3 regions of the Crenobacter sp. CS_VA4 genome follow, and region 2 is predicted to be linked to each of the others. Evidence: riboswitches for the same ligand, from Rfam matches in the RefSeq annotation. Region 2 holds a riboswitch; each other region holds the start of a gene.
What was found. Region 2 has a riboswitch for glycine ahead of ACZ2IA_RS15250 (trimeric intracellular cation channel family protein). Riboswitches for the same ligand answer to the same signal wherever they lie in the genome.
Positions count from the first base shown of each region.

Region 1: it holds a riboswitch for glycine, as region 2 does, so the genes downstream of both, ACZ2IA_RS08500 (amino acid permease) here and ACZ2IA_RS15250 (trimeric intracellular cation channel family protein) in region 2, are expected to answer to the same signal.
Region 3: it holds a riboswitch for glycine, as region 2 does, so the genes downstream of both, gcvT (glycine cleavage system aminomethyltransferase GcvT) here and ACZ2IA_RS15250 (trimeric intracellular cation channel family protein) in region 2, are expected to answer to the same signal.

Region 1 covers NZ_JBVMAE010000007.1:47,496-49,755, reverse strand. The annotation lists glycine riboswitch at 421-520, shown strand; gene ACZ2IA_RS08500 (amino acid permease) at 871-2,260, shown strand, end outside.
Region 2 covers NZ_JBVMAE010000016.1:10,448-12,707, forward strand. The annotation lists gene ACZ2IA_RS15250 (trimeric intracellular cation channel family protein) at 451-1,065, opposite strand; glycine riboswitch at 1,301-1,399, opposite strand; glycine riboswitch at 1,402-1,489, opposite strand; gene ACZ2IA_RS15255 (tetratricopeptide repeat protein) at 1,567-1,893, shown strand; gene ACZ2IA_RS15260 (hypothetical protein) at 2,095-2,260, opposite strand, start outside.
Region 3 covers NZ_JBVMAE010000003.1:67,228-69,487, forward strand. The annotation lists gene gcvH (glycine cleavage system protein GcvH) at 1-122, opposite strand, end outside; gene gcvT (glycine cleavage system aminomethyltransferase GcvT) at 249-1,340, opposite strand; glycine riboswitch at 1,386-1,493, opposite strand; glycine riboswitch at 1,512-1,614, opposite strand; gene ACZ2IA_RS03760 (DUF1700 domain-containing protein) at 1,786-2,260, opposite strand, start outside.

The DNA.
Region 1 (2,260 bases), on a different contig from region 2:
AACGGCCGATTAAACTAACTTCAAATTAAATTGTTTCTACGGGAAATAACGCTGTTGCAAAATGAATACGCTGGAAATGGGTATTTTTTAATTCGGGAAATGCTGCGCCGCAGCGCAATGTTTGATCGAATTCCAGCCTAACTCCCTATAGAAAGCTTGCTGATGCCGGTGCAAATCGGTTTTGCGGCAATTGAAATTGGCCGTGGTTACCATTATCGCGAAGTCGGAAATATTGCGATGCACAATATTAATTCCTCACTCACCGATTGACAGCGGCTTCGAGCCTACCTAGATTTTCCGCAGCTTCCGCTCCTTCGGTACGACGAGGGGCGGGACGATGCAGCTGGAGAGATCGCCCGACACGGGCGGCGCCGAAGGGGAATCGCCCCAGAAACTCTCAGGCAAAAGGACTGCCGCATCGACGAGCTCTCTGGAGAGTAGGCCCGCGTGGCCTCGCCGAAGGAAAAGCGCCGGCCCCGCTGGTGCGTAATCTCTCAGGCAAAAGGACAGAGGGGGGCAGACGTCGTAAACCTCGGGCACCGACTGAGCCCCAACTGCCGGCCGGCGATACGCCGAGGTTTGCGCTCCCCCACATCGCCCAGGAGAGGCCATGCGTCCCTATCCCGTTAACGATTCCTAGCGAATCCGCCTGACGAACCCCCCGACAGAATCCGGCCCGGCAATCCAGCATCGGGTTTTGTCCCCGGTTCTAACACACCGCGCGCCCGCCATTCCTTCTCGCCTATCGGCCAGAAGGCGGTGCCCGGCTGCGCCGGTGAAATCCCTGCTGATCTAATTCGACCGTCCCGTGATCGTGCGAAGAGGCATGCGCCGACTCAAGCGACGGCAAGGTGTGCAAAGGAGAAACGAATGCAAGAGCAACAAGACAAGTTGCATCGCGGCCTGGAGGAGCGCCACATCAATATGATGGCGCTCGGTGCCGCGATCGGCGTCGGCCTGTTCCTCGGCTCGGCGACCGCGATCAAGATGGCCGGCCCGGCCATCATACTGTCTTACGCGATAGGCGGCGCCGCCATCTTCATCATCATGCGTGCGCTCGGCGAGATGGCGATCCACAACCCGGTCGCCGGTTCGTTCAGCCGCTACGCACAGGACTATCTGGGGCCGTTGGCCGGCTATCTGACCGGCTGGACCTACTGGTTTATGTGGATCGTCACCTGTATGGCCGAGATCACCGCCGTCGCCGTCTATATGGCCGTGTGGTTCCCGGGCACGCCGGGCTGGGTCTGGGCGCTGGCCGCGCTGGTGTCGATGGCGTCGGTCAACTTCATCGCGGTGAAGGCGTACGGCGAGTTCGAGTTCTGGTTCGCGCTGATCAAGATCGTCACCATCGTGCTGATGATCGTGTCCGGAGCGGGGACGATCTTCTTCGGCTTCGCCAACGGCGGCATTGCTACCGGTATCGCCAACCTGTGGCAGCACGGCGGCTTCCTGCCCAACGGCATGCAGGGCGTGCTGATGGCGCTGCCGATGGTGATGTTCGCGTATCTTGGCGTGGAGATGATCGGCCTGACCGCCGGCGAGGCGAAGAACCCGAAGAAGTCGCTCGCCCGCGCGATCGACACGGTGTTCTGGCGCATCCTGATCTTCTACATCGGCGCCTTGCTCGTGATCCTGTCCATCTACCCGTGGAATCAGATCGGCACCACGGGCAGCCCGTTCGTGATGACCTTCGAGAAGATGGGCATCCCGGCCGCCGCCGGCATCATCAACTTCGTCGTGCTGACCGCCGCGCTGTCCTCGTGTAACAGCGGCATCTTCAGCACCGGCCGCATGCTGTACAACCTGGCGCAGCAGAAGCAGGCGCTGCCAGTGTTCGCCAAGGTTGGCCGAAACGGCGTACCGGTGCCGGCGGTGCTGATGTCGGTGCTGCTGCTGCTGTTCGGCGTGCTGCTCAACTACGTCGCGCCGAAAGAGGTGTTCGTCTGGCTGACCGCCGTTTCCACCTTCGCCGCGATCTGGACCTGGGGCGTGATCTTGCTCTCGCAGCTGCGCTTTCGCAGCCGGCTCAGCCGGGTGGAGCTGGCCGCGCTCTCGTATCGGATGCCGTTCTACCCGTACGGCTCGTACCTCGCCGGTGCGTTCCTGCTGCTGGTCATCGGCCTGATGGCGTACTTTCCCGACACCCGCGTCGCGCTGATCGTCGGCCCGGTGTGGCTCGCGATGCTGGTGATCGTTTATTACCTGCTGGGTTACAACAAGCAGAGCCAGGAGACGCAGCCGGCCACCGCCGAGCAAT
Region 2 (2,260 bases):
GCATCGTGTACATCCTCCGGCCTCGTTAGCTGTAGAGGACTGCATTCCACCGGCCAGGACTGCATTACATCACGCCAGGACAGGATTAACTGCAACCAGTCCAGTCAGAACGAGTGGGATAGATGGTTGCAGTTATTTCTGTCATGAAATTGCGTCGATTGCAGTTCAGACCGGTTTCAAATGCAGGTCGCTACACCTATGCAGCCTTCTATTGGCCGCCGCTCTGCCGGCCCACGCCGCTATCCCGATGACCTGAAACTCACCACCTGGAACAGTATGCTGCTGCCGCGCACGCCGACCTCGCGTCCGGCGCGCTGCCGCAGCGGGGCAGCATTCTCGCTCGCTGCGGCGTGCCCGTGAGCTGGCTGAGGCCAGTGTCTGATAGGCTCCGGCATGAAAAAAGCCAGCCCGTTCGGGCTGGCTTTGTCGTGTCTACTCTTCGGCCAACGTTCAGTGCAGGCGCCGCTGATACGAGAAGGTCGGCAGATTCCAGCCGCGATAGACCGCGCCGAGCCGGATCGTCAGGCCGAGCGCGAAACCAGCCACGGTGTTGACGTCGTCGCCGACGCCGAGGTGGTGCAGGCCGAGGTAGAGCAGGGCGACCGCGAACGACACGCTGGCGTACAGCTCCTGGCGGAACACCACCGGCACGCGGTTGCACAGCACGTCGCGCAGCACGCCGCCGGCGATGCCGGTGATCATGCCGGCGACCACCACCACCGGCAGCTGGTAACCCATGCCGAGCGCGACGTTGCTGCCGATCAGCGTGAATGCCACCAGGCCCATCGCGTCGAGCACCAGGAACACGTTGCGCAGCCGGTGCATATAGCGCGACACGAATACGGTGAAGAGACCCGCGCCGAGCGTCAGGTACAGATACTCGGGGTGCTGGGTCCAGCCGATCGGGAAGTGGCCGAGCACGATGTCGCGCACCGTGCCGCCGCCGAGCGCGGTCAGGAAGGCGATGACCGAGACGCCGAAGATGTCCATATTGCGACGGCCGGCGGCAAGCGCCCCGGTCATGGCTTCGGCGGTGATGGCGATCAGATAGATGTAAGTCAGCATGGTGGTGGTCGAAACAGGAAGTCGGCAAAACCGCGCGGGCCGGACGGGCTGGGCCGCCGACGCGCGCAGACTGGAATAAGGGTCAGCGTGTCAACGGCGCGGGCGGTGCCGGAGGCAAAGCGGGCGAGGCGACGAAACGGGGGAACCGGAAGGGCCGGAACAGGGTCGGATACGCAGGGTGGAGAGTGTCATGATCAAGGCGCTTTCAGGGTGCGAGCGGGCGTTATGCCCGTTAGCCTCTCCCCTTGTCCTTTTACCTGAGAGTTTTGGTGGCTGGCGCCACTCGCCCCTTCGGTGGACCGGCTGGCGCCGGCCTCTCTCCAATCGGCTATCGATAACGCGGTTGCAGTTCTTTTGCCTGAGCGATTATGGGAGCTTGCGTCTTCGGCGGAGGGTCGAACCCTCGCTCTCCTGCAACCAGCGCGCTATTATCCCGCACCGCAACAAGACGGTCAAACGTACACCGACCCGCGGCCGCGCCGCGGATCGCGAGGAAATGCCATGACGACTCCGATGCTCGATGCGCTGATGAAACTGGTCGACACGCCACGCGACGGGGCGATGCTGCGCTTCGGCATCGCCAATGAGCTGATGCACCAGAACCGCTTGGCCGAAGCCGAGGCGCAACTGCGCCAGGCGCTGGTGATGCAGCCCGACTACTCGGCGGCGTGGAAGCTGCTCGGCAAGGTGCTGGTGGCCGCTGCTAAGCCGGACGCGGCGCGGCTGGTCTACCAGGACGGTATCGCGGTGGCCGAGCTGAAGGGCGACCTGCAGGCGGCCAAGGAGATGGGCGTGTTCCTACGCCGCCTCGACAAGGCGGCCGGCTAAGAGCCGCTTAACAAAACGAGGCTTAGCCGAGTTTCTGCGCAGCTAAAACCCTCACGGCGTTGTTGCGCTGCCTTGCCGTACGACTTGTACTGTCTGCAGCAGCGCGCCTAGCCGGGACCGCTGCGCTGGGTTTTGTTAGCGACTCTAAGCCATGTTATTGACCGGCTGACCGGCCATGATCAGCGTTCCTGCATGTCCTGCTCAGGCGCCGGTTCTACGCGAGCGCCGCTGTGCCCAGCGTCGCAGGCGCCGCAACCGTAGCCAGCGGCGTCCGCCCGATTCGGCCGCCAGCCGGCGTTCCAGCCAGCGCCGGTACGGCGCGGTCTTCTCGTGCGCCCAGTCAACGGCGCGTACCAGCGCGGCGTAA
Region 3 (2,260 bases), on a different contig from region 2:
ACCACGTCGCCGAGCAGCTCCTGCGCGTGGTGGGTGATGCCGACGGTCACGGTGCCGTCAGCTTCGAGACGCAGCCACTCGTGGCTTTCGACGTATTTCAGTTCGGCGGGGATCTGGCTCATGGATAGTTTCTCTCTCTCTCAAGATGACGGAACGGTCCGACCGAATCCGGCAACCTTGAAAAGCCTGCCTCACGGCGGTTTTTCAAGGTTTCCTGCGGTGTTCGGCCAACCTCGGTTCGATCGGGATTATTCGTAGACTTTTTTGCCGTTGCGCACGAACGGCAACTTGACGACACGCACCGGCGTCAGCGTACCACGCAGATCGACCGCGGCGACATCGCCGGTCGCCTTCGGCACGCGGGCGATCGCGATCGACAGCTTCAGCGTCGGCGAGAAGGTGCCGCTGGTGATCACGCCTTCGCCGGCGCCATCCACCACTACGCGCATCCCTTCGCGCAGCACGCCGCGGCTTTCCATCACCAGGCCGACCTGCTTCATCGCCACGCCGGCGGCCTTCTGCGCTTCCAGCGCCTTGCGGCCGATGAAGTCGCGATCAAGAGGTTCCCACGCCACCGTCCAGCCCATGCCGGCTTCGAGCGGCGAGACGCCTTCGTCCATATCGTGGCCGTACAGGTTCATGCCGGCCTCGAGGCGCAGCGTGTCGCGGGCGCCTAGGCCGGCCGGGGCGACACCGGCACCGATCAAGGCGGTGAAGAAGCCCGGCGCCTCATTGGCCGGGATCATGATTTCCAGGCCGTCTTCGCCGGTGTAACCAGTGCGGGCGACGAACCATTCACCGAACGGCAGGCCCTGGAATACCTTCAGGCCACGGATCTGTTCGGCCCAGTCGGGGTTCACCGCGCAGACCTTGTCGATCGCGTTCGGGCCCTGCACCGCCAGCATCGCCAGGTCGTCGCGCACGGTAAGCGTCACGTCGCGGCCTTCGCTGGTCTCTTTCAGCCAGGCGATGTCCTTGTCGCGGGTGCCGGCGTTGACCACCATGCGGTAGCCGTGTTCGGCCAGGTAGACGATCAGGTCGTCGATCACGCCGCCCTGTTCATTGAGCATGCCGGAATAGAGCGCCTTGCCGACGAAGCCGAGCTTGGCGACGTCGTTGGCGAGCAAGCCGCGCAGCCAGTCGCGCGCGTCGGAGCCAGTGATGTCGAGCACCACCATGTGCGAGACGTCGAACATGCCAGCGTCGCTACGGACGATTTCATGTTCTTTGAGTTGGGAGCCGTAATGGATAGGCATAGACCAGCCGGCGAATTCGACGATCTTGGCGCCGGCATCGACGTGCGACTGGAACAACGGGGTACAGCGGGGTGCTTGTGTCATCGGGGCAGATCCTTGGGCAGCCTATGGGTGCGTGCGTTTCCCTCAACACACCCCTCTGTCCTTGGCCACCTGAGATTTTCAGGTGGCGCTCGCCACCCTTAGCCCCTTCGGTGGGCGCCGTGTTGCCACGCGCCGCTCTCCAGAGTTTGGTCGGTCGGCCGAATGGCCACCGGGTCCCATACAGTCCTTTTGCCTGAGCGATTGCGGGTGCGCTTGCGCCTTCGGCGGCCGCCTATTCCTTCGAGAAAAGGCGGCTCTCTCCTGCATGTTGGCCGGATTATCGTGGCTGGCCGGCCGAATGGCAAGCCGGTTTTAGCTTCGTGTCAAGCGACATCCCGGCAGATTGCCGGCTTGTCATTCGGCCTCGATCAAGCCGCCGACGAACGGCGGCCATCACGGCGCCAAGCTTGGCCGAAACCGCCCTGCTTCGGCCAACCTTGCCCTGTCAGGCCCGCGCCAAACCGTCGCGCTCGCCCGACAGCAGCGCCAGCTGGTAACGACCGAAGCGCGCCAGCGCCCGCCAGGTCGCCCGCGCCAGCACCACCACGATCAGCAGGCCGACCCCGCCGGCCAGCAGCAGCCCCAGGCCGGTCATCAACAGCGCCGAGCGGTCGGAAATCCCGCCCAGCCCCTGCAGCTCGACCACGCCGTCCTCGCCGGACAACTGCAGCCGGCTGACCGAGCCGTCTGCGCTGCGCTCCAGCCGCACCGAACCGTCGGCGCCGGACGCCTCGACCAGCGTCTTGCCGGTGCTCGGGTCGCGGAGGATCACTACCTTGTCGCCCTGCCCGCCCTGGATGTTGACCAGCGGCCGGCCGCTATTTGGTGCACCGACGATCAGCGCCGGGCCGGCGCCCTGGTTGAACAGGATAGGCTCGATCGTCGGCCAGCCGAACAGGCTGTTGCTGACCCATAGCCCG